Regions from separate parts of the Pseudoalteromonas sp. SWXJZ94C genome, predicted to be linked through region 1. Evidence: predicted binding sites of a transcription regulator. Region 1 holds the regulator's gene; each other region holds the start of a gene.
What was found. Region 1 encodes sigma-54, which starts transcription at its own class of promoters, with help from an activator protein. Its sites were predicted from a motif close to GTTGGCACGNNNNTNGNNT; they were not measured.
Positions count from the first base shown of each region.

Region 2: fliE (flagellar hook-basal body complex protein FliE) is a predicted target of sigma-54. The motif match lies at 4,249-4,267, and genes of this name have one in related genera.
Region 3: I6F65_RS02550 (EF-hand domain-containing protein) is a predicted target of sigma-54. The motif match lies at 3,708-3,726, and genes of this name have one in related genera.

Region 1 covers NZ_JADYXF010000045.1:7,809-18,202, reverse strand. The annotation lists gene I6F65_RS17220 (calcium/sodium antiporter) at 120-1,088, shown strand; gene I6F65_RS17215 (KpsF/GutQ family sugar-phosphate isomerase) at 1,092-2,063, shown strand; gene kdsC (3-deoxy-manno-octulosonate-8-phosphatase KdsC) at 2,064-2,615, shown strand; gene lptC (LPS export ABC transporter periplasmic protein LptC) at 2,612-3,166, shown strand; gene lptA (lipopolysaccharide transport periplasmic protein LptA) at 3,156-3,701, shown strand; gene lptB (LPS export ABC transporter ATP-binding protein) at 3,698-4,423, shown strand; gene I6F65_RS17190 (RNA polymerase factor sigma-54) at 4,493-5,992, shown strand; gene hpf (ribosome hibernation promoting factor) at 6,020-6,307, shown strand; gene ptsN (PTS IIA-like nitrogen regulatory protein PtsN) at 6,312-6,764, shown strand; gene rapZ (RNase adapter RapZ) at 6,784-7,632, shown strand; gene I6F65_RS17170 (HPr family phosphocarrier protein) at 7,671-7,943, shown strand; gene mgtE (magnesium transporter) at 8,032-9,390, shown strand; gene I6F65_RS17160 (protein disulfide oxidoreductase) at 9,443-9,994, shown strand; gene I6F65_RS17155 (YgiQ family radical SAM protein) at 10,187-10,394, opposite strand, start outside.
Region 2 covers NZ_JADYXF010000009.1:76,119-86,512, reverse strand. The annotation lists gene I6F65_RS05800 (sigma-54-dependent Fis family transcriptional regulator) at 1-408, shown strand, start outside; gene I6F65_RS05795 (DNA-3-methyladenine glycosylase I) at 853-1,440, opposite strand; gene I6F65_RS05790 (PAS domain-containing sensor histidine kinase) at 1,572-2,684, shown strand; gene I6F65_RS05785 (sigma-54 dependent transcriptional regulator) at 2,681-4,150, shown strand; gene fliE (flagellar hook-basal body complex protein FliE) at 4,308-4,640, shown strand; gene fliF (flagellar basal-body MS-ring/collar protein FliF) at 4,661-6,376, shown strand; gene fliG (flagellar motor switch protein FliG) at 6,369-7,409, shown strand; gene fliH (flagellar assembly protein FliH) at 7,413-8,222, shown strand; gene fliI (flagellar protein export ATPase FliI) at 8,241-9,575, shown strand; gene fliJ (flagellar export protein FliJ) at 9,575-10,021, shown strand; gene I6F65_RS05750 (flagellar hook-length control protein FliK) at 10,110-10,394, shown strand, end outside.
Region 3 covers NZ_JADYXF010000004.1:57,808-68,201, reverse strand. The annotation lists gene I6F65_RS02570 (hypothetical protein) at 1-280, shown strand, start outside; gene I6F65_RS02565 (ATP-binding protein) at 280-1,725, shown strand; gene I6F65_RS02560 (response regulator) at 1,819-2,493, shown strand; gene I6F65_RS02555 (PA4780 family RIO1-like protein kinase) at 2,566-3,423, opposite strand; gene I6F65_RS02550 (EF-hand domain-containing protein) at 3,774-4,049, shown strand; gene I6F65_RS02545 (hypothetical protein) at 4,062-4,514, shown strand; gene I6F65_RS02540 (VCBS repeat-containing protein) at 4,640-6,019, opposite strand; gene yghU (glutathione-dependent disulfide-bond oxidoreductase) at 6,384-7,223, opposite strand; gene I6F65_RS02530 (rhomboid family intramembrane serine protease) at 7,478-8,059, opposite strand; gene I6F65_RS02525 (type 1 glutamine amidotransferase domain-containing protein) at 8,221-8,904, opposite strand; gene I6F65_RS02520 (LysR family transcriptional regulator) at 9,062-9,985, shown strand; gene I6F65_RS02515 (dienelactone hydrolase family protein) at 10,029-10,394, opposite strand, start outside.

The DNA.
Region 1 (10,394 bases):
TAAAACATTTATAAAACAAGTGCTACACAACAAGTAGACCTTACTCTTTTATTTATACTTTCATGTTGGCTTTTGTTACTATTCGCACAATATATATTTTGAATAACTGGCTTAACGCAATGGTTACCTCGTTTGTTATTTTAATTCTTGGTTTTACAGCTTTAGTTTGGAGTGCAGACAGGTTTGTTTATGGCGCTGCGGCGCTTGCAAAAAACGTTGGCGTTTCTACCTTAATTATAGGTTTAACTGTTGTTGCTATGGGCTCTTCTGCTCCAGAAATGATGGTTTCGGTTTCTGCAGCATTAGCTAACAAAACAGATACTGCGGTAGGCAATGTTATTGGCTCAAACATAACAAACATTTTACTTGTATTGGGTGTTACAGCCTTATTTCGCCCTCTCAATGTTTCATCAAGTACATTGAAACGCGAAATACCGCTTGTGCTAATAATATCGTTTGTTACTTGGTATATCTTTTCAGATAACTACTTTTCATTAACTGAAGGTATCGCACTTCTAATTGGCTTTGTGGTGTTTATTAGCGGATTGATTATCGTATCATTACGTTCGAAAAATAAAAATGATCCGTTGGTAGTAGAAGCTTGTGACGATGTTCCTAATAACGTATCCACTAAAAAAGCGCTATTTTGGTTAGTGATAGGTATAGTTTTATTACCGGTAAGCTCATATTTTTTAATCGGCTCAGCAGTCGATATTGCAAAATATTTTGGTCTGAGTGACTTGGTTATCGGTTTAACTATTATTGCTATTGGCACTAGCCTACCAGAGCTTGCAGCTTCAATTGCTGGTGTGCTTAAAAATGAAGATGATTTAGCCTTAGGTAATATTATTGGTTCAAACATTTTTAATATTTTAGCCGTGTTACCGCTTGCTGGTATTATTAATCCATCAATGATCGACCCATCGGTAGCTAGTCGCGATATACTTATCATGATTGGCGCAACCATCGCCCTTATTGTTATGTCATTGAACTTTAGAGGTTCTCAACGTATAAATAGAGTAGAAGGTGGTTTATTGCTAGTCGCATTTTTGAGCTACCAAGGGTACATTTTTAGTCAAGTAGGGTAAATCATGACAAAACTGAATTTTATAAAACAAGGTCTGCGCGTTCTTGATATAGAACGTCAAGCACTTAGTGATATTACTCAATATGTAGATGAAAACTTTAATCAAGCATGCCAGTTAATGTTTGATTGCAAAGGACGTATTATAGTTATTGGCATGGGGAAGTCTGGTCATATAGGCACTAAAATAGCAGCAACTCTTGCTAGCACAGGTAGCCCTGCTTTTTTTGTACATCCAGGTGAAGCAAGTCACGGCGATTTAGGTATGATCACTTCAAGTGACGTAGTAATACTTATCTCCAACTCAGGGGAGACCAGCGAAGTATTAAATATTATTCCGGTTTTAAAACGCCTTGGTGCAAAAATAATAGCCATGTCGGGTAATACAGAATCTACAATGGCAATACTTGCTAATGTACATGTATGCATTAAAGTAGAAAAAGAAGCTTGCCCTTTAGGGTTAGCGCCAACAGCAAGTACAACGGCAACACTCGCCATGGGAGATGCTATGGCTGTCGCGCTTTTAGAAGCTCGTGGATTTACTGCCGATGATTTTGCTCTTTCTCACCCTGGTGGAAGTTTAGGCAAACGTTTATTGCTTACTTTAAAAGATGTTATGCACAGCGGTACAAACACGCCTATTATTAGTATTTCACAAACTGTAAAAGATGCACTTATTGAAATGTCTGCAAAAGGCTTAGGCATGACGACTATTGTTGACGAAAATCAGCAATTGGCCGGATTATTTACTGATGGCGACCTACGTCGTATTTTAGAGCAACGCATAGATATCCATTCAACACCTATAGATGTTGTAATGACCAAATCATGCACTACGGCAACTCAAGGTATGCTTGCAGCCGAAGCGCTTAATATAATGGAACACAAACGCATTAATGGTTTAATCGTTGTAAATGAGTTAAACCAGCCTATTGGCGCACTGAATATGCAAGATTTATTAAAAGCAGGAGTATTATAAATGCAATTTGAAGAACTCTATCAACCGCTGAGCGATGACGCAAAAGCGCGCGCTAAAAAAGTAAAACTGCTTATATGCGATATTGATGGTGTATTTTCTGATGGTCGTATTTACCTTGGAAACCAAGGCGAAGAGCTAAAAGCGTTTAATACAAAAGATGGGTTTGGTATAAAAGCACTTATTAATAGCGGGTTTGAAGTTGCTGTTATTACAGGGCGTCATTCGCATATAGTGCAACAACGTATGAGCAGCCTAACCGTTCAACATATTTATCAAGGTCAAGAAAACAAACTTATTGCCTACCAAGAGCTAAAAAATAAGCTCAACTTAAGCGATGAAAAAATTGCCTATATAGGTGACGACGGTCCTGATATGCCAGTAATGGAATTAGTCGGTTTTGCAGTAGCTGTTAACGATGCGCATCCACTAATTAAGCGTTTATCGCACTACACTACACAAATGCCAGGCGGTTTTGGTGCTGTAAGAGAACTAACCGATTTACTAATGCTTGAAAACAACAAGCCATTAACTACTCAAGGTACAAGTTCATGAATGCAGCGCGCATAATACTAAGCGTTTTATTCATCAGCTGTATGGTTTGGCTTTGGTACCCTTATTTTACACAAACAAATATTGCAACGCAGGTAGAGCAAGAAGTTGTAGCTAAACCTGACTATATCGCCATAGAATTAAAGCAAACGGCGTATGATGAGAATGGTAAAATTAGCCATAAAGTAACTGCTGCAAAAATGGAGCTGTATCAACAGTTAGGCTTTACCTTTTTTGAAAAACCTATTTTCACTTTATATGACGAAAAGCAAACATGGCGCATCAATGCGGATGAAGCAACGTTGTATGAAGGTAAACAGTTAATTTTAGAGGGCAACGTAGTCGCTAAAAATCTAACTGACAACGCAATGATTGATAAGATCAATGCCGATAATATTCAAGTAGATATAAAGCAACTGACAATGCGCTCCGAACAGCCTGTCATTGTGACTGGACCTAACTTAAAAATCACCGGTAAAGGCCTTGAAGCCGATTTAAAAACTGAAGTGATAAAACTCATTAACCATACGCGAACCATATACTATGACCAATAAAATATTAAAATCACTTATTATTCCTACACTTATACTAGCCTTTAATAGTAATGCAGCAGAACAAAGTACACAACCTGCCGCTAATCAAATATCAATTAGTGCCGACAAACAAGAAGGCCAACTAAAAGCTAATGTAGGTATTTTTGAAAAAAATGTTGAAATTATTCATGGTAACCGTCGCATTACGGCTGACCGCCTCGAAGTGCATAAGCGTGACGAATTAGGTGACAATAAACAGTTATTAATTGCCACTGGCAGCCCTGCGTACTTTGAAGAAAAGCAAGATGACGGCACAATAATGAGCGCAAGTGCGAACGAAGTTCGTTACGATGTAGCTAAGCGTTTTTTAACACTTGTTGGCGATGCACAAGTATCGCAAGCTGGACAAAAAATTAACGCAAAAAGCATTACTTACGATATGCAGCAACAGCTTATTAGTGCTGAAAAAGACGAAAACTCTACCGATCGCGTTCATACTATTTTAGTGCCTATTGAAGCTACAAAAAGTAAAAAAAGCGATAAAGGTCAACCATGAGCACATTAAAAGCAGAGCTGTTAGCAAAAAGCTATAAAGGTCGTGAAGTTGTTAAAAATGTAGGTCTTGAGGTTAAGGCTGGCAGTATTGTTGGTTTACTTGGACCTAATGGTGCAGGTAAAACTACAACGTTTTATATGATTGTAGGACTTGTACCTAGCGACAAAGGTAAAATATCCATCGATGATAACGATATTACTCTTTTACCTATGCATAGTCGTGCTAGATTAGGGATAGGGTATTTACCACAAGAATCGTCAATATTTAGAAAACTGACTGTTTACCAAAACTTAATGGCTATTTTAGAAACGCGTAAATCGTTAAATAAACAAGCTCGAGAAGACACATTAAATAATCTATTGGATGAATTTAGCATTCAGCATATTCGTGATAGCCAAGGTATGGCTTTATCCGGTGGTGAACGTCGCCGTGTAGAAATAGCACGTGCACTTGCCGCCGATCCTAAGTTTATATTGCTAGATGAACCTTTTGCTGGTGTAGACCCAATTTCAGTATTAGATATTAAGAAAATAATAGAACATCTTAAAAACCGTGGGATTGGTGTATTAATTACCGATCATAACGTAAGAGAAACCCTTGATGTTTGTGAAAAAGCCTACATTGTTTCTCATGGGGAGCTAATTGCATCTGGCACTCCTGAACACGTATTAAACGATAAAACAGTACGCGATGTTTACTTAGGCGAGCAATTTAGGCTGTAACATTAACGCCATGTCTTTGAGCATCTGCTAGTATTAATTATAACAACATAAAAGGATTGTTAGAGATAAATGAGGCAATCATTACAGCTGCGCATGGGCCAGCAACTTACAATGACACCACAGCTGCAACAAGCAATTCGTTTGTTGCAACTCAGTACATTGGATCTCCAGCAAGAAATACAAGAAGCTCTTGATAGCAACCCGCTGCTAGAAGTTGAAGAAAACGACTACGCAGAAGATTCTGCTGGCAAAAATGAGCAAAAAGCTGATAACGATGACGTTACTGTTAGCGCATCTGCAGATGATGCTCCTAGCGAATACGAACAAGATAGTGGTGAAGCACTTGCTAAAGATACAGTAAGTGACGACATGGCTATGGATGTTAGCTGGGATGAGTACATGAGTGCTGCGCCTGCATCGTCATCAGGACCAATGCCTGAGGACGAGTCAATATACCAAGGTGCTTCAACCGAAACACTTCATGAGTACCTAATGTGGCAGTTACAATTAACGCCTTTTAGCCCTACTGATGAAGCTATTGCAATCGCTATTGTTGAAGCCGTAGATGATTCTGGTATTTTAACACTTAGCTGTGAAGAAATTTTAGAGAGCTTCAATCAAGAAAACGAAGATGATAACGAAGTCGAACTTGACGAAATTGAAGCCGTTTTAAAGCGTATCCAACTGTTTGATCCGGTCGGTATTGCTGCACGTAGTTTACAAGAGTGCTTGTGTATTCAGCTTAACCAGTTTGATAAAGAAACACCTTACATTAATGAAACAAAAATGATCTTAACCGAGCATATTGATTTATTAGCTGCTCGTGACTATCGTACATTAATGAAAAAAACTAAGCTCAAAGAAGAAGAGCTTAAAGAAGTAATGACACTAATACATACTCTCAGCCCTAAACCCGCTGATACGATTGTTAGAGAAGAGTCTGAGTATGTTATTCCTGATGTGTCGGTTAAAAAAATTAAAGGTCGCTGGGTTGTAGAATTAAACCCAGATAGCATGCCTAAAATAAGAGTAAACAGCCAATATGCTGCAATGTCTCGTACCGTTAAATCTAGTGGTGATAGCCAATTTATTCGCTCACACTTACAAGAAGCAAAATGGTTTATTAAAAGCCTAGAAAGCAGAAACGACACATTGTTAAAAGTAACAAATTGTATTGTTAAGCAACAACAAGGCTTTTTTGAACACGGTCCAGAAGCCATGAAACCAATGGTTTTAAATGATGTTGCTGAAATGGTAGAAATGCACGAGTCGACTATTTCTCGCGTAACAACCCAAAAGTATATGCACACGCCACGTGGAATATTTGAGTTAAAATACTTTTTCTCAAGCCATGTAAGCACCGAAAATGGTGGCGAATGTTCATCTACGGCAATACGCGCTCTGATTAGAAAATTAATCGCAGCAGAAAACTCAGCAAAACCATTGAGTGATAGCAAGATAGCGGATATATTGGCTGAGCAGGGAATTAAAGTAGCTAGACGCACGATCGCAAAGTACCGCGAATCTCTGGCTATTCCACCGTCAAATCAGCGAAAAAGTCTGATTTAAGACGCAAAAACAAAGAGGGTAACGCTTATGCAACTAAACTTAACTGGTCGTCACGTAGAAGTAACCGATTCACTAAAAGACTATGTAAACACTAAATTTGCGAAGCTAGAAAGGCACTCTGATCATATTAATAATGTTCATGTCATTCTCGATGTAGAAAAATTAAACCAAAAAGCAGAAGCAACAATTCATGTCAGTGGTGCAGAATTATTTGCCTCTACTGAACATCAAGATATGTATGCCGCCATTGACTCGTTGATTGACAAGCTCGATCGACAAGTTATCAAACACAAAGAGAAGCTTGCTCGACACTAATATTATGAAATTAAGTTCACTTATATGTCAGGACTGCAGCAAAGCTGCGGTCCTTTTTAATAGTAAAAAAAGAATTTTAGAGTTTATTAGCGAACTTGCTCACAACAAGCTTCCTTACTTATCTCAACAAGATATTCTTAGTGCTTTACTAAGCAGAGAAAAACTAGGTAGTACAGGCATTGGTAAAGGTATTGCAATCCCTCACGGACGAATGAGTGGCGTAGAAGAACCTTTAGCTTTAGTACTTGTTAGCGAAACACCTATTAACTTTGATGCGATAGATAACCGCCCTGTAGATATTTTTGTTGCACTCATCGTACCAGATGGTGATAACCAACAGCACTTAAAGACTCTAGCAACCATTGCTGATAAACTAAACGACAAAGAATTTTGTAAGCAGTTACGCTGTGCAAAATCAGATACAGAGCTATACCAAGTTATTGTTGATCAATCATAATTAATAAAAAAGGTGTTAAATGGAATTAATTATCATAAGTGGCCGATCAGGTTCTGGAAAATCGGTAGCTTTACGCGTAGTTGAAGACTTAGGTTATTATTGCGTAGATAATATTCCACTAAACCTGCTGCCTTCTCTAGTGCGAAGTGTCTCTGACAACTACGACAAAATAGCAGTGAGTATTGATGTTCGAAACTTGCCAAAAGAACAAGAACAGTTCAATGATATTTTTGAGTATTTACCTGGTTTTGCTAAACCAACGCTGTTTTATTTAGACAGCGAAGATCAAGTATTAATAAAACGTTTTTCTGAAACGCGACGACTACACCCTCTTTCTGTCGACTCATTGCCACTTGATTTAGCTATAAAAAAAGAAAAAGAATTACTTGATGTACTAACAACCAGAGCTGACTTTATGATTGATACCAGCGAGTTAAGTGTTCACCAACTCGCTGAATCTATCAGAGAAAAAATACTTGGTAAAAAAGACAAACAGCTTATTGTTACTTTTGAATCATTTGGCTTTAAATACGGAATACCTAAAGAAGCGGATTATGTCTTCGATGCACGTTTTTTACCAAACCCACATTGGGAGCCCGAATTAAAACCTTTAACAGGATTAGATCAGCCCGTTAAAGACTACTTAGCTAATCATAGTATTGTGCAAAAGTTTACATGGCAAATTCAAACCTTTGTGCAAACGTGGTTACCTCATTTAGAACGAAATAATCGTAGCTACTTAACCATTGCTATTGGTTGTACAGGTGGACAGCATCGTTCAGTGTATTTAGCACAAACGATTGGTGAAAGCTTTTCGATGACTCACCCAAATGTAAAAATTCGTCATCGTGAACAAGAAAATAAATAATTTAAATAATCACCTGTTCAGCTTAGGTAGAGTAACTTATGCGTTTAGAAGACACGTTTTTAATAAAAAACAAATTAGGCTTACACGCTAGAGCTGCAACGGTGCTTGCACAATTAGCCGTACAATTCGACGCTTCAATTACTATATTTCAAGATGGCAAAGAAGCTGCCGGTGATAGTGTTTTAGGCTTAATGCTGCTAGAGAGTAGCCAAGGAAAAGAAGTTAAAGTGGTATGTGAAGGACCCGATGCAGAGCAAGCTTTGCACGCTGTTGGTCAGTTAATAGCGCAACGATTTAACGAACAAGAATAGTCAGTAATAAAGAATCAAAAATTAGATAAACCAAAAAAGTTAGTAACCTCCCCTACCAAAGTAATATTAAAATTAATTAAGGACGCCAATGCCCGAAGCTTTTGAACAAGACTACCCACTACAACAATTAAAACAAGTGACCAAGTCGCTTAACAGTGGTCAATTTGTTCAAGTTAGGCGCATGTTAGCTAAAACCGCTCCTTGTGATACTGCATTATTATTAGAGTCGTCGCCGCATAAAATCCGCCGGCTGCTTTGGCAATTGGTTGACCCCGATGTACAGGGCGATGTACTTGAAGAGCTTTCTGAAGATGTACGTTTGGGCATTATTGCTCAAATGGAACCTAAGCACATTGCTGCAGCCACTGAAGATATGGGGCACGATGACCTAGGAGAAGTATTACGTAGCCTGCCAGATACCGTCTACAAAGACGTTGTTAGCGCTATGGATATTCAAGACCGTGAACGTGCCACGCAAGCTCTTTCTTATCAAGAGCGCTCTGCTGGTGCGTTAATGAATACCGATACGGTAACCATTCGCCCTGACGTAACTCTTGATGTTGTTTTGCGCTACATTAGGCTGCGTGGTGAACTACCTGAAGGTACCGATGACTTATATGTAGTAGATAAACATAACTGCTTCATAGGCGCTTTGTCATTAAGCACATTACTGACTAATCCACCTGAAAAAATTGTCCTCGATTTAATGGATGAAGATTGCGAATCTATTCCAATTTCTATGGATGAAAGTGAGGTTGCGCAATTATTTGAACGTCATAACTGGATATCAGCCCCTGTTGTAGATGATAACGATCAGCTACTTGGTCGGGTAACAATCGATGATATTGTTGACGTAATACGAGAAGATGCAGAGCATAGCTTACTTAGTTTAGCCGGTCTTGATGATGAAGAAGACACCTTTGCTCCCGTTTTAAAAAGCTCGAAAAAACGCTCAGTCTGGTTAGGTGTTAACTTATTAACAGCTCTTGCTGCTGCTTTTGTAGCTAGCTTTTTTGAAGGTACTTTAGATGTTTTACCTATTTTAGCTGTACTTAACGGTATTGTTCCTTCAATGGGCGGTGTTGCAGGTAGCCAATCGCTAACTCTCGTTATTCGTGGTATTGCAGTAGGTCATATTAATCAAACTAACCAACGCTTTTTAATGATGAAAGAGCTTGCTATTGGCGCGTTAAACGGTGTTTTGTGGTCGTTGTTAATTGCAGGTGTTATCGCGCTATGGCAATGGGACTTTATGCTTGGTGGCGTACTTGCCTTTGCTATGTTTATGAATCTGGTTGTGGCCGGCGTTGCTGGTGCGAGTATCCCTATTATTCTTAAAAAGATGAATATAGATCCCGCTCTTGCAGGTAGTGTAGTTTTAACTACAATTACAGATATTGTGGGTATATTCGCCTTTTTAGGCACCGCAACATGGTTGCTGATATAAGTTTAAAATGTAAATTTTTTAAGTTAACGTATTTAGAGAAAAAGCAGCCATTATGACAACTAGTACCAAAAATAAAAAAGACACACCTAAAAAAACGCCAAAACAAAAAGGCCTATCAATATTAAAGAGTGTGTTGATATATGGCTTCATATTTTTCGTAATTTATAACGCTGTAAATTGGTGGCGACAACCTGTTATGCCAGCAAATCCTCAATTACAATTAATAGATTATAAAGGGCACAACATTGATCTAGCAGCAATGAGCCAAGACAAACCAACGCTTGTGTATTTTTGGGGAACTTGGTGCCCTATTTGTAGTGTTACCTCCCCTTCAATAAACGAACTCGCAAACGAGAATAACTACCCTGTGGTTACTATCGCTATAAAGTCAGGTTCTGACCAAGAACTACATAACTATTTAAATGAAAACGGTTACAACTTTAATACTGTCAACGATCAACACGGTGAGATATTTGCCGATTGGCAAGGGCAAGTAACGCCATCCTATATCATCTTAAAAGATAATAAAATGACACAAGGGCTAACAGGTATTCAGCCGCTATGGTCACTTAAGTTACGTTTGTGGTTATCATCAACGTTTTAAGAAAAACTAACTGCAAGTATATAGGCACTAAATACGTGCTATCTCAAGAGGGGTTTCTAAAAGCTCGCTCTTTATCACCTACAATAATATAGATAATAAAGAGCAAGGTTTACTTAATTTACGCATTAAAAGGGCTTAAAAACCCTTAGCGTAATTAAACTAATCTACTAATTTAATTAGTAGATTTAATCACTAACGTGTACTTTGACGATTACCGCCTACTTTTGGTTTAGTGTTTGCCTTTTTAAATTGGCTAAAACCAGTATGTCGCGTTAATGCAGGACGTCCGCCTTTACTACCACCCTTACCTGATTTCTCATCTCGCCCTTCTTCAGGCACTAAACAGTTAGGTCCTTTACCAATTAAATTAGCTTTACCCATTTTACGCAGTGCTTCACGT
Region 2 (10,394 bases), on a different contig from region 1:
AATATTCGTGAACTTGCTAATTTAGTGGAGCGTATGGTTATTATGTTTCCTGAAAAAGTGGTCGATATTCCTGATTTACCAAATAAATATCGTTATATTGAGGTTGAGGCATACGAGCCTGAATACCCCGAAGAGTTAATGGAAAAAGATGCCTTTAACGACATATTTAGCACCGGCTTTAGTGATTACGACGATGAGCCTGAGGCTGAATTTAATCAAACAGGTAGTGGATTATTACCAAATGATGGTATTGAGCTTAAAGATTACCTAGCTGAGCTTGAAATTAGTTTAATAACGCAAGCGTTAGAACGTTATGATTACGTAGTGGCTCGCGCAGCCGAAATATTAGGTGTACGTAGAACCACGTTGGTCGAAAAAATGAAAAAATATAATCTTTCACGAGATTAGCAATACGTAAAAGATGAAATGTTTTTATTATTGTCCATTTGTGAGTAGTTAATTTACGGGCTTTGCCCGTAACGCAAGCAAGCTTTGCGTCTACAAGTAAATTTAACCACGACGTCAAATTTTACCGGTAGACGCCGAGCTTGCTCGCGTAAAAAGCGAAGCTTTTAATTACTTAAAATAAAATACTATTTCATAAAGGCAAAAAATAAGAGTAATTGAGAACTAATAGCCAGTTTATGAGTTGCTTCTCTAGAGCGCAGCGTCTTTTAACCTCTTTTTAAACAATTCACTTTATGATTTCCAGCCGCCACGTAAGCTTCGCGTATACAAGTTAAACACAAGTCTACACCTTGGCTGTAGACGCTGAGCTTGCTCGCGTAAAAAGCGAAGCTTTTAATTACTTGTAGTTAAATACTATTTAATAAAGACAAAAAATAAGAGCAATTAATAAGTTTCGATAATTTCAGCTTTTCTAAAGCAATCATTACTGTGATCGTTAACCATACCGCATGCCTGCATATGCGCATATACCGTTGTTGGGCCTAAAAACTTAAATCCTCGCTTTTTTAAATCTTTAGCAAACGCAGTTGATGTCTCTGTAATAGCAGGAGTGTCTTCAATATTATTTAAATTACTTACGAGCGGTTTGCCGCCGACAAATTGCCATTGGTATTTACTAAAGCTACCAAATTCCTTTTGTATTTTAATAAAGCACTTAGCATTATTAACCGTTGCTGCAATTTTTAAACGATTTCGAACAATACCTTCATTAAGCATTAATTGCTCAATATCATCGAGTGTAAATTCAGCAACTTTTTGCACATCAAAATTAGCAAATGCTTTTTTATATCCATCTCGTTTTTTTAAAATAGTGTACCAACTTAAGCCGGCTTGAGCTGATTCAAGTGTTATAAATTCAAACAGTTTTGTATCGTTATAAAGTGGCACACCCCATTCTTCATCATGATAAATAACGTAGTCGGGTTTGGTTGTATCGAGCCATGGGCAACGGCATTTTATTTGCTCACTCATTTGTGTTCCTTTATGTGTGCGTCATTTTTATGTCACTTTAAATTATCTGTAACTAAATGATAAATATATAAATAAATTTTGGTATGAATTGTGCATTTGGTCATGTATCTACATAAGTTCGAGATTTGATTATGACCCTTGCTAGCGTGTTAAAACCACAATTTATTTCTGCAAATCATTATAACCCATGTTTACTTCAAGAGGAGTACATAGGTGAGTTAAGCGATCTGCGTAAGCAAGCAAGTTGGTTATCACATTTGGTTGACACTATGCCTGCGGGCGTAGTTGTACTCGATGGCAAAGGCATGATTGCTAAAGCGAATCAAATAGCGATGGATATGCTGGGTGAACCGCTTGAAGGTGAAAGGTGGTTTAACGTTATTCAGCGCTCGTTTCGACCACATCAAGATGATGGTCACGAAGTGTCTTTAAAAGATGGGCGTTTAATTAAGCTTGATATTACGGCTTTGGCACCAGAGCCTGGACAGCTTATTTTAATGACCGATTTAACAGAAACTCGTCGTTTACAAAAACGGGTTGCGCATATGCAACGACTAAGTGCGTTGGGTAAAATGGTTGCCTCTTTAGCACATCAAGTACGCACGCCACTATCTGCTGCAATGCTTTATGCCGCTAACCTAGGCTCTAAGCGTTTACCAGAAGCATCTCGCGTTAATTTTCAAACTAAACTAATGTCGCGTTTAAAAGATTTAGAAACTCAAGTAAACGACATGCTTTTATTTGCCAAAAGTGGCACTCAACAGGTGGTTGAGCAGGTTTCTATGCAGCAATTATTGACTGAAGTTAAAGCTGGCGCAGATGCTATGGTCTTGCTTAACGAAAGTGAGTTAGACGTAAGTTTGCCAGAGCCAGACATACAAATTGTGGGTAATAAGACCGCGATTGCCAGTGCTATTCAAAACCTCATTCATAACAGTATTCAAGTGATTGGTACGGGTGCAAAAGTGCATTTGAGTGCATCGACCGATATGCAAGATCAAGACTTTGTTCGAATTAGTGTAAGCGATAATGGACCTGGTGTTGATTTATGCCAAGCAGATAAAATATTTGAACCCTTTTTTACGACTAAGAGCCAAGGCACTGGACTGGGCTTAGCTGTTGTTAGTTCTGTTGCTAATGCACATCAAGGCAGTGTTGATGTGACTAATAATACACATGGTGGTGCCTGTTTTAGCTTATTACTACCAATTCGTGCGACAACTAAATTAGAGGAATCGTTATGAGTAACACTATTTTAGTTGTAGAAGATGATGCAGGCTTGCGTGAAGCATTAATCGATACACTTGAAATGTCGGGCATAGAGTGTGTTGCAGCAAATAGTGCCGAGCAAGCAATGATCTTACTTAAAAAAGAGTCTTTTTCGCTTGTAGTAAGTGACGTACAAATGGGCGTAATGAGTGGTTTAGACTTACTGCGTAGTATTAAATTAAACCATCCCGATTTACCTGTATTGATGATGACGGCATACGCGACAATTGATGATGCTGTAGAGGCAATGCGTTTAGGTGCTATTGATTATATGGCTAAGCCATTTGCACCCGAAGTGCTGTTAAATATGGTAAGCCGTTATCTGCCTGAAAAACTAAAAGAAACGGATGGTCCTATTGTTGCCGATCCAACCAGTATTCAATTATTAGAGCTTGCAAGTAAAGTAGCACGCTCTGAAGCAAGCGTTATGGTGCTTGGTCCTAGTGGGTCTGGTAAAGAAGTTTTAGCGCGTTACATTCACGACAAGTCGAGTCGTTGTAATGAGCCATTTGTTGCTATTAACTGTGCTGCTATTCCTGAAAACATGCTTGAAGCTACTTTATTTGGTTATGAAAAAGGGGCTTTTACCGGTGCGATTCAAGCATGCCCTGGTAAGTTTGAGCAAGCGCAGGGCGGTACTATTTTACTTGATGAAATTACCGAGATGGACTTAGGGCTGCAAGCTAAACTTTTACGTGTACTGCAAGAGCGCGAAGTAGAGCGTTTAGGTGGTCGAAAAACAATACAGCTAAATGTACGTATTTTGGCTACCAGTAATCGCGACCTAAAAGAGGCCGTTGCTAAAAATCAGTTTAGAGAAGATTTATATTATAGATTAAATGTTTTTCCATTGATGTGGCGACCATTGTGTCAACGCCCTGGCGATATAATTGTGTTAGCTAAGCATTTAATTGAACGTCATATCAGTAAAAGCAAAGAGCCAATGGCATATCTAGATAAAAATGCTGAACAAAAGTTATTAGCCCATGCTTGGCCCGGAAATGTACGTGAGCTCGATAATGTTATTCAACGTGCGCTTATATTGAGAACGGGTAATACGATAAACGAACACGCCATTTTTATCGAAAACTTAGTTTCTAGTAATTTTGTAATGGAGTCATCAACGACTTCGATCGTAACAAATACAGCAGAAGTAACACATCAAAATGCAGATAAAAATGCAGAGCAAAACACACCAAGTTCTGCTTATTATGATGAAAAGTTATATGCTACAGATGAGCCTAAGCAAGGCTTACTTGCAGCAGATACTGGTAGCTACAAAGATGAGCTTAAAGATAAAGAGCATCGCATTATTTTAGAAACACTTGCTCGCTGCCAAGGTAAGCGCAAAGATGTAGCCGAAACACTCGGTATTAGCCCACGTACTTTACGTTATAAGCTAGCACAAATGCGCGATTTAGGTATTTCACTTCCTGCATAATCCTCTTTAAACCCTAAATTTGGCTTGCTGATTTAGGGTCGTCAAAACTATGACTTCCTACATTTACCTCTAAGCTTTTGTATTTTATCGTTTATTTATTTGGCATGCTTTGTGCTTTATTAACTGTAATAGTTAATTGCAGTGTCAGAGATAAATTATGAAAATTCAAAATAGTGCTGTATTTCAAGAAATGCAATCAATGGCTTTAGAAGCCGGACGCAATAACCAAATTAATAAACTGCCAACCCAAGTGCAATCTACATCTTCAGCGGCATTTGGTGATATGTTGAGCAATGCGCTAAATACAGTGCATGAATTGCAACAAGATGCAGGGCAAAAAGTAAAAGCAGTTGAAATGGGTGATAGAAGTGTATCGCTTGCTGAGGCAATGATTGCTTCTCAAAAATCATCAGTTGCATTTGAGGCTACATATCAGGTTCGTAATAAACTTGTTGAAGCTTACAAAGAAATCATGAATATGCCTGTTTAATTAGGTAGTGGAGAATAATTGTGGCGCAATCTAATCAATCTACAGACCTTGCACTTGCTGGTGGCGGTATTGACCAAAGCGATAGTGATGATCAACAAGAACAAAAATCAGGCTATTTAAGTGCTTTGAATGGTGTTGATGTATTACGCCAAGTAACACTCGTTATTGCATTGGCAATTTGTTTAGCTATTGCCATTTTTATTATTATTTGGGCTCGTCAGCCAGAAATGCGCCCTTTAGGTAAAATGCAAACTGAAGAGCTTATTCAAACGCTTGATTTTTTAGATGCACAACAAATTGAATATCAACTTGATGGCAATGTAGTATCGGTTGATGAAAGTGAATATCAAAGTATTAAACTACTAATGACTCGCGAAGGGTTAGAGCAAGGTCCGGCATCAGGCTCAGATATTATAATGCAAGACATGGGCTTTGGTGTAAGCCAACGTTTAGAGCGTGAACGCCTTAAGCATGGCCGTGAACAACAATTAGCGCGTACAATAGAAGAACTTAATAATATTACTCGCGCCAAAGTATTGTTAGCCATTCCTAAAGAAAACGTATTTGCCCGTAGAGAGAAAAAGCCATCGGCTACTGTTGTATTAACAATTAAACGTGGACGTTCGCTTGATCGCGAAGAGGTAGACTCTGTTGTTGATATGATTGCCTCAGCAGTACAAGGTTTAGAGCCAGCCCGCGTAACGGTTACCGACCAAAATGGTCGTTTATTAAATTCTGGTTCGCAAAGCTCATTAGCTGCTCGCTCTCGTAAAGAGTACGATTTAGAGCGTAAACGCGAGCAAGAGTACCTTGAAAAAATTGATAGTATTTTAATACCTGTAGTAGGGCTTGCTAATTACACGGCACAAGTAGATTTAAGCATGGACTTTAGTGCGGTTGAAGAAACTCAAAAACGCTATAATCCAGACCTACCTGCAATACGCAGCGAAACCACATTTGAAGAAAGTAATATGGGTGGGCTAGCTGTAGGTATTCCTGGTGCATTAACAAATCAACCTCCAATTAACTCAGATATACCAGAAGTTGCTGATGGTGGTGGTGCGGGTAGCGCAACGGCGCCATCACGAAGCCATAAAGAAGCAACACGTAATTATGAACTCGACACCACTATTTCACACAGACGCCAACAAACAGGTGTTATACGTAGAATTAGTGTATCGGTTGCTGTTGACTACATTCCTAAAGTGGGTGAAAACGGTGAAACCACAATGACACCGCGCTCTGTAGAGGCATTGTCAAATATTCGTCGCTTATTACAAGGTGGTGTTGGTTTTGATATGCAACGCGGAGATGCGCTTGAAGTAGTAACTGTGCCGTTTGTACGTGAAGCAACCGATTTAAACATTGAAATTCCTATGTGGGAACAAGATTGGTTTATGAAGTATGTACGCCTTGCTTTAGGTGCACTGGTTATAATTGTACTTATTATGGCTGTAGTTAAACCAATGCTTAAACGTCTTATTTATCCAGATGACACGCTTGAAGAATATGACGAAGATGCACTTAGCTCTGGCGTAGATATTGGCGATAACACGCTTGATATGCTAAATAAAGACTTTGATTCTGCTTCAATTGGTTTCTCAAGCGATGGTACACTACAGTTACCAGACCTACATGGTGACGAAGATTTACTCAAAGCAATTCGTGCCTTAGTAGCTAATGAACCAGAACTATCATCACAAGTAGTGAAAGCGTGGTTAACAGAAGATGACTGATCAAGAACAAAAACAACTACCTCCAGCATTTGATGTTGATAAGCTAGATGGTGTAGATAAGGCTGCTATATTACTTTTGAGTTTGTCAGAAGAAGATGCCGCGCAAATACTCAAACACCTAGAACCTAAGCAGGTCCAAAAAGTGGGTATGGCTATGGCTGGGCTGGATGATTTATCCCAAGCTAAAATAAGCGCTGTCCATAATTTGTTTATTGAACAAATTCAAAGCTTTAGTACAATTGGTTTTCAATCAGAAGACTTTATTAAAAAGGCACTTACTGCTGCATTAGGTGAAGATAAAGCAGCCAGCCTTATTGACCAAATTGTTATGGGCTCGGGTGCCAAAGGTCTTGATTCGTTAAAATGGATGGATTCTAAGCAGGTTGCTAATATTATCCGTAATGAGCATCCGCAAATTCAAACCATTGTATTATCTTATTTAGAGCCAGAGCAGTCGGCTGAGATTATTGCTCAGTTTCCTGAAAAAGTTCGCTTAGATTTAACAATGCGTATAGCTAATCTTGAAGAAGTACAGCCAGCAGCACTGCAAGAGCTAAACGAAATTATGGAAAAACAGTTTGCAGGTCAAGCCGGTGCACAAGCAGCTAAAATGGGTGGTTTAAAAGCCGCTGCAGATATTATGAACTACCTAGATACGAATGTAGAAGGGCAGTTAATGGACTCTATTCGTGAGCACGATGAAGAAATGTCTCAGCAAATTCAAGACCTAATGTTTGTGTTTGAAAACCTGATGGAAGTAGAAGACCGTGGTATTCAAGCAATACTGCGTGAAGTACAACAAGATGTACTAATGAAAGCGATTAAGGGCACCGATGATGCACTTAAAGATAAAATACTCGGTAATATGTCAAAACGTGCAGCAGAAATGCTTGCCGATGATTTAGAAGCAATGGCACCGGTTAGAATTAGTGAAGTAGAAGCAGCACAAAAAGAGATTTTATCAACAGCGCGTCGTTTATCTGACTCTGGTGAAATTCAACTCGGCGGTGGCGGCGGTGAGGAGTTCTTGTAAACCATGAGTAAGTTAAAAGGACGCCCACTTAATGCTGAAGAAGCCGATGAATTACTAAAAAATTGGGCAACGCCTGATTTAGCCCCTGATGAGAAAAGTTTTGGTAATCGCTCTACTGCATTTGGTACGCCACTTTCTGATTTATACAGAAAAGAAATGGCAGAAGAAATGCCAATGGATGATGAGGTAGAAGAGCCTGAATTACCTTCTCTTACTATGGTTGAGCTTGAACGCATTAGGCAAGATGCTTATGAAGAAGGGCTTAAACAAGGGCATGAGCAAGGTTATATTGATGGCTTTGATAAGGGTGTAACCGAGGGCAAAGAAGCTGGTTACAAAGAAGGAATCGAAATTGGTAAAACCCAAGGTCATGAAGACGTAAAACCGTTAATTGAAGAGCAGTTAACTGCCTTACGTACTATTTTAGATAGCTTAACTAATCCGCTTAATAAAGTGGATGACCAAGCTGAAAAACAATTAGTGCAACTGGCAGTAATGCTGGCTGAAGCAATAATTTATCAAGAAGTAAAAACCTCCCCCGATATTATTTTGCACACACTTAAACACAGCATTGATTCACTTAATGCTGATGAAGAGAAAGTGCGAATACATTTACACCCCGAAGATGTCGATCTTATTAAAGCCAGTTATGGTGAGCAAACGATTACTGATAATAATTGGCAATTAATAGCAGAACCAACACTTGAACGTGGCGGTTGTGAAGTTAAAACAGCTCAATCATCACTCGATATGACATTAAAAACGCGTGTCAAAGAAACGTTGGATAGTTTTTTGCATAATAGTGGTATCTAACTACTTTTTTGGCATGTTATGTCTGCTCAAGATGCTTCTTTAAGCGAACGCTTATCTCAATATCAACAACATGTTAAAGCTCCCATACCTGCTGTAGCGGGTATTTTAACACGAGTTGTAGGCCTTACTCTTGAAGCCAGAGGCTTGCGCGCACCAGTTGGTAGCCAATGTAAAATAGAAACCATGAATGGCTTTGTTGACGCCGAAATAGTGGGTTTTAACGATCAAACTCTTTATTTAATGCCTAACGATCATATTTCGGGAGTATTACCTGGCGCACGTGTGATCCCACAAGTAAACAATTTAGGCTTACCTGTAGGCATGAGTTTATTAGGGCGTGTTGTTGATGGCTTAGGTCGTCCGCTCGATGGACTTGGCAAAATAAACGCAGAACACTATTTAAAATTTGCACAAAATACTATAAATCCACTTTCTAGACGACCAATAAGCAAGCCTATGGATGTAGGTGTGCGCGCTATTAATTCAGTCATTACAGTAGGACAAGGTCAGCGAATGGGCTTATTTGCGGGCTCTGGTGTAGGTAAGTCGGTACTACTTGGCATGATGACGCGCGGTAGTGAAGCCGACGTTATTGTAGTTGGGCTTGTAGGCGAGCGTGGTCGAGAAGTAAAAGAATTTATTGAAGAAATACTAGGTGTAGAAGGTCGTAAACGCTCTGTTGTTGTTGCAGCTCCTGCTGATTCATCTCCGCTTATGCGTTTAAAAGGTTGTGAAAGTGCAGTGACGATTGCAGAGTACTTTCGTGATCAAGGTTTAAATGTACTATTACTTTTAGACTCCGTTACTCGCTACGCCATGGCTCAGCGTGAAATTGCACTTGCTGTAGGTGAGCCACCAGCAACAAAAGGTTATCCGCCTTCGGTGTTTGCTAAATTACCTGCGCTGGTGGAGCGTGCTGGTAATGGTGGTGAAGGACAAGGCTCAATTACTGCCTTTTTTACAGTTTTAAGTGAGGGTGATGACATGCAAGATCCTATTGCTGATGCAGCGCGAGCGATATTAGATGGACATATTGTACTTTCGCGGGATTTAGCTGACAGCGGTCATTATCCTGCTATAGATATCGAAAAATCAATTTCGCGTGTTATGCCTCAAGTAGTTTCTGAATCGCACATGCAACAAGCTCGGGTTCTTAAGCAAGTGTATTCAATGTATCAACAAAACAAAGATATGATCACGTTAGGCGCTTATCAAAAAGGTACTGACCAAATGCTTGATCAAGCAATTAATATGATGCCAAGAGTAAATGCATTTTTACAACAAGGTATGCGAGATGTGATTAGTTATGATGATGGCTTACAAGGTCTTGCTCAGTTATTAGGGCAAGCATAATGGCTAAAAACAAACTCGATTTATTACTAAAAATTGAAAATGAGAAAGAAGAAAATTTGCGAATGAGTTACTTGCAAGCAAACCAAAATTTGCAAGCTAACCAACAAAAGCTACAAGGTTTAAATAACTTTAGACTGGAGTATACACAGCAATTGCATGTCAAAGGTCAGTCGGGTTTATCAAGTGCAGGGTTTAGTCAGTACCATGCTTTTATAGCAAAAATAGAAGAAGCAATTCGTCAACAAGCAGGAACTGTAAATACAGCAAAGCAGGTGGTAATTCAACGTAAAGCTATATGGCTAAAGCAACAAATTAAAGCCAAAGCAGTTGCAAAACTAATCGAAAAACAAAAATTAAAAGCGGATGTTTTAGTCGCTAAAAATGAGCAAAAAATGTTGGATGAATTTTCATCAAATCAATTTTTTCAACGTCGTAAAAGCTTGTAAATTAGGCACGTTAATTGCTTTACTGAACAGTGTATTTAATTTTTTGGTGATGTGCGGTGGTGCATTGCCGCCTATTAATGGGTGATTTATGGCGATGAATGACATCTCAACTGTAATAAGGTCTGAAAAAGACACTTACTTAGCTATTAAAGACAATGGTTTAAGTGAAAGTAGCGAAAGTACGGGCGTTGAATTTTTAAGCCAATTATATAATGCCCACAATTCATCTGAGCCAAAAACGAAGGAGCTTGATAGCTCTACGCATAAAGAATCTGAGAAAAGTGATACGTCAGATGGAAAGAAAACTGATAATGATTCACTTTTATCCGGCGATAATATGCTGGCACAAATTAATTCAGCTCAGGCTATAGAC
Region 3 (10,394 bases), on a different contig from region 1:
TACTACAAACGATGACACTGGTTTTTTACGAGGACATGCTCATTTGTATATTAATGGGGTTAAAATACAGCGAATTTACGGACATGCATTACATTTACCTGCTAACTTATTTAAAAGTGGTATAAATACCGTATCGGTTACTTTAAATAATCATGGTCATATGTATTGGACCGCTCAGGGCAAAAAAATAGTTGCTACATTGTATGTTAACGATCAAACCAAAGAGTTTATAACATACCGTTTTGAAAGCTTTCCTAGCAAGGTTGAAAACACGCATTAATGAAGATTCATAATAAACTTTTTTTAATACTATTTAGTTTTACTTTTAGTGTTATTGCAGGGCTGGTGGTACTTATACAGTGGAGTATAGGGCAAGGCGTAATTGATTTTGTTAATGCAAAAGAAGTAAAAGCGCTTGAACCACTTGTTGCGCAGCTGTCAAAACAGTACGAACAAACCCCCTCATGGAAACGTGTTGTTGGCGATGACGAAAACTTTAGAGAGCTTGTTGAATCACAACTAGAAAATAGCCAGTTTTTACCTAGGCTATCCGAAAGTCCAGGTCCTCGTGGGCGAATGATGCGACGACCGCCGCCGGATCATATTGGCTTTGGAATGGGAAGCCGCCCACCACCTGAAAATATTGCTCACTACGCATTACTTGATGAAAATAAACAGCGAATAATGGGTAGATACCTCAGCGATTTAAACTATATAAAAACAGCAATTATAGTTGGCGATAAAACAGTTGGTTATTTAGCCGTATCTAAAAGAGACAGCTTAGTTGATGGATATGAGCTTGATTTTTTACAGCAGCAAACTAACTACTTATGGTTTATTGCTTTAGCTGCGGTATTGCTTACATTGCTAGTTACCTTTTTATTGTCTCGCCACTTAGTTAGCCCAGTAAAGCAAATTGCTAACGGTATGCATCGCTTAACGCAAGGTAATTATGAGACTAAGCTTACACTTGAGCGAAAAGACGAGTTAGGTCAATTAAGCGAAGATTTTAATATCCTTGCATTTACACTCGCTAAAGACGAGCAAGTGCGTAAACGCTGGCTTGCCAATATTTCTCACGAGCTTAGAACGCCAATGAGTATTTTGCTCGGTGAGCTTGAAGCTATGTTACTTGGCATACGTGAGCCTAATGCAAAAAACATTAACTCGGCTAACGACGAGGCATTACATTTAAAACGCTTGATTGATGATTTGCATATGCTTAATAGCGCAGAGTTAGGTGGTATGCATTACACTATGCAACCTACTGATATGGCTTTATTATTAAATACTATTGAGCAAAAATATCAGGTTATACTTGAGCAGCACAATATTAAAATTTACCTATTAAATAGCGCTAAGCATATAACGGTACAAGCAGATAAAACCCGGCTTTTACAGTTGCTTGATAATATTTTAATGAACGCGGTGCATTATGCACAATGCACCACTATTTCATTAACGGCTAACAATATAAGCATTAAAGGGCAAACCTACTTAGAGCTTATAATTGAAGATAATGGCGTAGGTGTAGAACAGTCTCATTTATCGCATTTGTTTGAGTATTTATATCGAGTAGATAGCTCGCGTAATCGCCAAGAGGGTGGTTCGGGTTTAGGTTTATCTATTTGCCAGCATATAGTTAAAGGGCATAAAGGTGAAATAGCCGCTGAAAAAGCCACTTTAGGCGGTCTTGCTATTATTATTAGGCTACCAGCTATTTAGCTTTAGTTGATTAATATAAAAAATACGTAACTTGCACTTTATTTGATATGGTATTTTCATCCTAAGTTTGGATTACTAATAACAGAGAACTCTATGAGCGAACAAATACTGATTGTAGAAGATGAAGTAAAGCTGGCTAACTTAATGAGTGACTTTTTAAGCAGCCATCATTTTGTTACTCATCAAATACATCACGGAAATGAAGTATTACCTTGGCTTGAAATTAACAGACCCAGCGTAATTTTGCTCGATATAATGTTACCTGGTCAAAGTGGTATTGAATTGTGTAAAGCAATTAGACAGTTTTCTAATGTGCCTATTATTATGGTATCGGCAAAGGTAGAAGAAATTGATCGCTTGCTTGGCTTAGAGCTCGGTGCAGATGATTATATTTGCAAACCATTTAGTTATGCCGAGCTGGTGGCTCGTGTAAAAGCTATTTTAAGACGTCTCAATAGCGAAGAGCCAAAAGCAACGGTTATGCAACTTGACGAAAGTACCTACACTGTAAAATTTAAAACCAGCTGTATTGAGCTTACTAACTTTGAATTTCAGTTATTTAAACCTTTGTTTAATAACCCAAACCGTATTTATTCGCGAGACAGTTTAATGGATACAATGTACGCCGATCAGCGCATTGTGAGCCACCGCACTATTGATAGTCATATAAAAAAGTTACGTAAAAAACTTGATGAGTTAACTCAAACCGACAGTGTAATTCAATCGGTTTATGGTGTGGGTTATCGCTTTGTTCATCCACAAGGGTAGTGAATAAAAACAAAGCGTTTTAAATTAGCTTATATTTTAGTTAAATTACATAAGCATGATGAGTAACTTAAGTTACTCATCGTCATCTGAGCCGCTAATGCGCGCTAATCGTTCTTGTTCTTCATCAGCTGCTGCTTGAATTTCTTCCAGTATTGCACCAACATCAGCATCTTCACTATCATCTTCAAACTCGCCGGTAAGAGTAGAGTTTGGCGTTAAGTTTGCTTCTTCAAATAATGACCACATTTCTTTAGCATATTGAGTTTGCAGCAGTTCTGGAGCAAATTCACTGTAATAGCGGCGCATATTATTTACATCACGCGTAAACATGGCTTCGGCGCTGTTATTTGCTGAAGCATTAACTGCTTGCGGTAAATCTATAATAACGGGACCTTTATCGTCCACTAATACATTAAACTCTGATAAGTCACCGTGGATAATACCAGCGCAAAGCATAAGCATGATGTAGTGCATCATTAGTTTATGTTGTTCAATAGCTTCTTGTTCGCTTAGTGTTACATGACCAAGTTGCGGTGCTACGTCGCCAGCATCATCAGACACTAACTCCATAAGTAATACACCATCAATGCAACCGTATGTTTCTGGTACACGTACACCGGCATTCGCTAAACGAGATAACGCATCAACTTCGGCATTTTGCCAAATTTCTTCTTCTAATTGACGACCATAACTCGAACGTTTACCCATAGCACGTGCTTGACGACCGCCACGTACTTTTCTGCCTTCTTGATATTGTGCTGCTTTTTTAAAGCTGCGCTTAACAGCATCTTTGTAAACTTTGGCACAACGTATGTGTTCACCACTGCGAACAACAAAAACATCGGCTTCTTTACCGCTCATTAGTCGGCTGATAACTTCATCGATTAGACCGTCATCGACGAGAGGTTGTAGGCGTTTAGGTATTTTCACAGATTGCCTGCTAAGTAGGATTGGTTATTAATCATTATTTTATCGAAAATGCTCTGTATGTGTTTATATAATTGGCTCAAGCAGTATATCAGCTTTAAAGATTAAGGGCAGTAATGCAACTAGAGCAGTTTATAAAATCTATTAAAATATATAAATAGATGAAATTATTGATTTAAGTAATAAAGTTAAAACAATGCTATTCAAATAGCAAAATAATACATGGCTATACGAATAAAAAAGTAAGATTGTTTTAAATTAGATTATTTATTTTTTATTTCCTCATTATTTGCACATTGTTTGCATTTTTAAAGAGTAATGTTTAGTTATTAACTAAACAGAAGGTTACGACCATGAAAAATTTATCATCACTTGCAGTTATCACATTATTATCGGTTGCTTTTTCAGCAAATGTTGCTGCAAAAAGTGACAGTGAACGTCCTCCAAAGCCTGATTTTTCGACTATTGATGCCGATGGTGATGGTGTAATTAGTTTTGAAGAATTTAGCGCTAAAAAGCCACCACACGGTGATGCGCAAACTATTTTTGACGAAATAGATTCAGACGGTAACGGTGAAATTACTGAACAAGAACTAAGCGATCATAAACCACCTCGCCGCGAACGCTGAAAGGATACTAAAATGATTAACAGTATTAGTGGTTCTGCGAGCTATATGCCGCAACAAAGCAGCCAAGCAGCAAAGTTAACAACAGAACAAAGTGATTTTGTAAAAGAAACACTTTCTGAATTTGACCCTGAAAACTTAACAAGCGACGATGCACAAAGCATCCAAGCCGCTTTTGAAGAACAAGGTATTGCACCCACAAAAGAGCTAGCCGAGTTAATGGGCGAGCTTGAATTTGATGCTAAAAGTATTGGTGATGCATCTCGACCAGAAGGTCAGCGTCCACCTCCGCCGCCGCAAAATTCACTTGAGCAAGTAAATACCGATGATGTTGTTAGTTATTTAGATGAGCTTTTAGAGCAGTATTCAAGCCAGCTTAATGATGAAGATAAAGATTCTATTTTATCTGCAGTCCAAGAAAAATTCGGTTTATCGCAAGGTGATTCAATACTGAGTGTTAAAGCGTAATTATAAATCAAAAGAGTTTGATTTATGTTTTAGGTGTAAAGCCCTGCATTATTTTTTAATGCAGGGCTTTTTTATTTATACCAATGCGTATAAATTTTGAACAGCTTAAAATTATGCGTTTATGGTTAATTTAGGCGTGTTTCTATTTTGCTGGTGCCGTCTTCTTCGGTAAATTTAAATACGAAATCTTTTTTACCATCTTGGTTAATATCGACCAGAAGAATATCTTTATTATTTTTAGGTAATGCTAACTTAAGTTTTTTACGTTTTTTATTAAGCAGTGAATCTTGCTCGCCATAATAAATATACAGTGTTTTTTTGCTGTATTTATAAACAGCATCAATTTTATTATCACCATTTATATCACCTAAGTAGAGTGGGGGATCAATATTGCCGCCGTCCATACTTATTTCAACTTCTAGGTCGAGCTCAATACTTGATTCGCTGGCAAAGGAGCCATCAGGTTGTTGTTTATAAATATTCATTTCGATATCTACATCAGTACTACCGCCACCCATAGCCATTGAGGCAATAGTGCCAAAGCCTATATCTAAGTCCATTTTTTGCAGATCAATTAAACCATCGTTATTAAAATCTGTTTTTAATAACAGCTCACTCGGTCCCTCTGTTTCCAATAACTTAATTGGTGTATTACTAAAGCCATTTTTATTACCCAGATATAAATTATATGCCATTTTTATATCGAGTGAATCCATACCTTGTGCTGGTTTATATTGCTTGGTTATAAAGTCGAGATACCCATCATTATTAATATCAATAAGCTCTTTTATTTTTCGGGTTTCACCACTATTTAGCTCGCCTAATTCAATATTAAAATTTACAGCGGTCATGGTTTCAGCATAACCATCTACTTTGGCATAAAGTACATTGGCGCCGTCTTTATTTAAAAAAACTAAATCATTTAGTCCATCGTGATTAAAATCGATAATAGTGGGTTTGTTATTAATATCTACTTCGAGAGTTAATCCATTGTTTGTAAATTCACCATCAAAAAGTGCTCTTTTTCCAAATGAGTGAGCAGTAAATTCACCCTGTTTATTTTGAGTGTACAAAATAGAGTGATTTAAGTCGGGAAGTAAAATATCACTTAATCCATCGTTATTAGCATCAAAAATAAAATTTATCTTCTCAAACTTATCCACGTGCAAATCATTAAGTACTGATTTGTAATTAAATAATAGTATTGCTTTGTCGCTGCTAGTTTTATAAACGCCATCGCTAGTTAAAATAATAGCTTGTTTATCGTCAGTGCTGGCAAGTGTTGCTACGTCAAAGCCAATGGCATTGCTTGGTAAAATAAGTTCATTGCTTTGCTCGGTCAATAAGTTAACAGCCTCTAATTGTTTTAGTTTTTTATTGTAGGCAAACACCAATGCAGAGTCGGTTGTGACTAATTCATTAGTGGTTTTTATTATCATTGTTTGTGCGGATACCGCGATAGGAGCAAGTAAAATAAGTAAGCTATAACGAAGTGGCTTTAACATTCAAATTCCTTTTATACGATAGTAAAAATATCGGTTGTAATTAGATTTATGCGGCTAAGCCTACACTATAAAATATTAACCCAATGTAAGTAATTGTAAGGTTATGTGTTAACCAGTTTTTTAATGTCAATTTAATTAAGCGCATGGTTGTAACAATTAATTAAATAAAGCACTAAAGTTATTAGGGTTGAGTATGTATTTTTTGTAATTGAACTTATTATTGGGAGTGTATATTTACGTTATAAATTGGTAATTAATTTAATTGCTACAGACCCATTTTAAAATGAAGGTTTATAAAATTAAAAAATCAGCCATTGCAGCTGATTTTTATTTAACCTGAACTTTAATAAATAATGGCTATTATTTAGAAGTCGCTGTCATTATGACGTTCAGCCATTTGCTCTTCTTCAGGTCCCCATGTGCGGTTTACGCGACGACCGCGTTTTACAGCAGGGCGTTCTGATATTTGTGTAGCCCAACGTACAACGTGAGTGTATGAGGCAACATCTAAAAACTCTGCAGCATCATATAAAGCACCCAGAACTAACGATCCGTACCACGGCCAAATAGCGATATCGGCAATTGAATATTCATCACCAGCCATATATTCATTTTCGCTTAAATGACGGTTTAACACATCAAGCTGACGTTTTGTTTCCATGGTAAAGCGATCAATTGGGTATTGCATTTTACTTGGTGCATAGCTATAAAAATGCCCAAAGCCCCCTCCTAAATAAGGAGCCGAACCCATTTGCCAAAATAACCAATTACGGCATTCTGTTTTAGCTTTTAGATCTTTAGGTATAAGTACGTCAAATTTTTCAGCTAAATACTGCAAAATAGAACCTGATTCAAAAATACGAGTAGGTGGCGTTGTTGAATGATCCATTAACGCAGGGATTTTTGAATTAGGATTAATATCTACAAAGTCAGACCCAAATTGATCGCCATCACCAATATTTATAAGGTACGCATCGTAATCGGCATCGGTGCAGCCAAGCTGAAGAAGCTCTTCAAACATAATAGTGGCTTTTTGACCATTTGGCGTTGCAAGAGAGTAAAGTTGAAATGCGTGCTTGCCAATTGATAAGGTTTTGTCATGAGTGGCGCCAGCAATTGGGCGATTAATACTGGCAAATTTGCCACCACTTTCACTTTCCCACGTCCATATTTTTGGGGGCGTGTATTCGTTTTGATCACTCATAAATAACCTCTGTTAGATGAAATACATATAAATGCGATAATACCAATTTTATTAAAAACATGAGCATTCTATTGCATTAAATAACTCACTAACTGCATTAAAAATTATTTATGTAGCACAACTATATGAATAATTTTCGCCTTGTTATTGTGCTATTTTATTTGCGCTATAATAGCTCACTTATTTAATGCTATTGATATAAGTAATAAGTGTGGTCATAAAAATTTAATTAAAGGTGTTTTTTAATATTTAATTTATCGACCTTTTAGCTTGTCGGCTTTTGCAAGTTTGTAGCCTAAAAATAATCCACTTAAGGCACCAAACAAGTGACTTTCGAATGAAATATGAAAACGTTGTGGTAATACACCCCAAATAAAACCGCTATAAAGGACTGCTACAACCACGGCAATAATAATGGATTTTAGTGAACGCCTAACTACGCCGTAGCACAGTATAAAACCCCATAAACCATATATAACACCGCTTAAGCCAACATGGATATTACTGCGACCAAACATCCACACCAACAGCCCACCAACTAAAGCTGTAAAAATAAATACGTTATAAAAGCGTTTTACGCTGTACTGGCAAATTAGCCAGCTTAACACCACAAAAGGAATCATATTGCTGGCAAAATGCCACCAGCTGCCATGTAAAAATGGTGCACATAAAATACCAATTAAGCCTTGAATGCTACGCGGATAAATACCTAAGCCATTGAGATTAATGCCGGGAAGACTATTAATTATCTGCAAAACAAAACAAATAGTAACAACGCTAAAAATTGCAAAGCGTGTGCTGGTTAGTAATAACTGTGTGGTTGGCTTAGCTGCCATATAATCGTCCTAGTTGACTTTAAGAGTTGCCAGTATAGGAATTGTACTTAGTAATGAAAAGCAATTAAAAAAGCACAGCATAAAAGCTGTGCTAATTTTACTAATTAACTCGAACTCTGGCTAAGAGATTTATTACCTAAAATTCAGGTAAATAATCGCTATTAACCTAACTTAGTTAATAGTTTTTTAGCTGCTAGTTCAGAACTTGCAGGGTTTTGACCTGTAATAACTAAACCGTCTTCTAGTGCTAATACGCCCCAGTCGTCAGTTTTTTGATAATCACCACCTTTTTTAATTAGTTCGTCTTCAACTAAAAATGGCACGATATCGGTAAGTTGCACTGCAGCTTCTTCAGAGTTAGTAAAGCCGGTTACTTTTTTACCAGCTACTAATGCATTGCCGTCTGTATCTTTAACATTTAAAAATGCAGCACTTGCATGGCATACCGCAGCAACAGGCTTTTGCTCTTTAATAAAGCTTTCGATAAGCGAAATTGAATCAGTGTTGTCAACTAGGTCCCATAATGGACCGTGACCGCCTGGGTAAAATACAGCGTCAAAATCGCTAGATTTCACTTCACTCAACACTTTAGTGTTTGCCATAAGTGTTTGTGCTGCGCTATCGGCGTCGTAACGTTTAGTTGCATCTGTTTGAAAATCAGAAAGTGTACTTGTCGGATCAATTGGTGGTTGACCGCCAGCTGGAGACGCTAATGTTACTTCAACGCCTGCATCAACAAATGCATAATAAGGGGCTGCAAATTCTTCTACCCAAAAACCTGTTTTTTCGCCAGTGTTACCGAGTTCTGCGTGAGATGTAAGAACCATAAGTATTTTTTTAGACATTGAATATATTCCTTCTGATGATTTGAATTAGTTTATCTTGCTTACCAACTACTATATGCACTAACAGAGCTTTAAACAACGATGATAAATTTAACTTTATTGGTTTAATAATTGATACAATGGAGGGGTTGAATTTAAAATACGCTACGGAGCACATATGAAGGTGTCGTTTGAGCAGTTAAAGAGCATGGTCGTATTTGCGCAAATTGTAGAGCAGGGCAGCTTAACCGCTGCCGCTAAACAGTTAGGATTTACGCGAGCCGTAGCAAGTTATCATTTAAAAAAGTTAGAAACCCAGCTTGAAGTCACTTTATTAAATCGCTCAACTCGCACAATGGCGCTGACTGAAGCGGGTATTGCTTATTATGAGCGCTGTAGAATAATTACCGAACAAGCTAATGCAGCTAATCAGCAAATAGAAAATATAAAGAGTGAGCCACAAGGTTTACTTAAAATTAGCTGCCCTGTAAATGTGGGAATGCAGCTAATTGTGCCCGCAATAAATACGTTTAAGCGCCAATACCCTAAAATTCAAATAGACTTACAGCTTACTGACGATGTGGTTGATATTATTAAAAATGGGTTCGATTTTGCAATTAGGGGTGTGGCACTGAGTGACTCCAACTTGCAAGCAACCAAGCTTACTACAATGAGCACTTGTATTTGTGGCGCGCCGGATTACTTTACACATTTTGGTAAACCTAAAACACCTTTAGAATTGGCAGATCATCAATGGGTGGTTTATCAGCTAGGAAGTAAAACGTTAACACTTTCAAAAGATGGTAAAAAACACGACATTATAATGCAAGGAGGGTTAAGTACTAATAACGCAGCTGCACGTACTGCCTTTGTAGAAGCGGGGCATGGCATTGGGCGTATTCCGCTTTACGATGCGTGGCCTAAAGTACAAGCTGGGCTGCTTGAAATAATATTAGATGATTATAAAAGCAAAGATATTGAACTGTACGGAGTATTTCCGCCAGGAGCTGCAGGCTCTAAAAAGCTACGGTTATTTATTGATTACTTAAAAGCATATTTTGTAAAACAGCATACCGCCTTGGGTATGCTGAAAAGCGTTTAATTATTTTCGCTTTTAAAGCATTTATAAAGCATTTATAAAACACTTATAAAGTACGGCTAAATAATGCAACCGCTTGTTGATACATATTAATTGCAAGGGCTGCATCGTATCGCTCACCTTCATCACGCATAAAGGCATGCTGGGCATTAACTTCTTGCCATTGGTAATTAATGCCTGTGCTTACGCATTGCTGGTATATTTTAGTGCGACCTTCTTGTGGCACATGCGGGTCTTGTTTACCCCATATAAAGTGAATTTCGCCTTGTATATCAGCCATGCGTTCAAATGAGTTATTACCTGATTTTGCCGGTAATGTGTCGCTGTGAATATCAGTCGCGTATAAGCAAAAAGCCGCTTTAATTTCAGGGTTAAGCGCCGCTCTGTAAGCTAAATGCCCGCCAATACATAC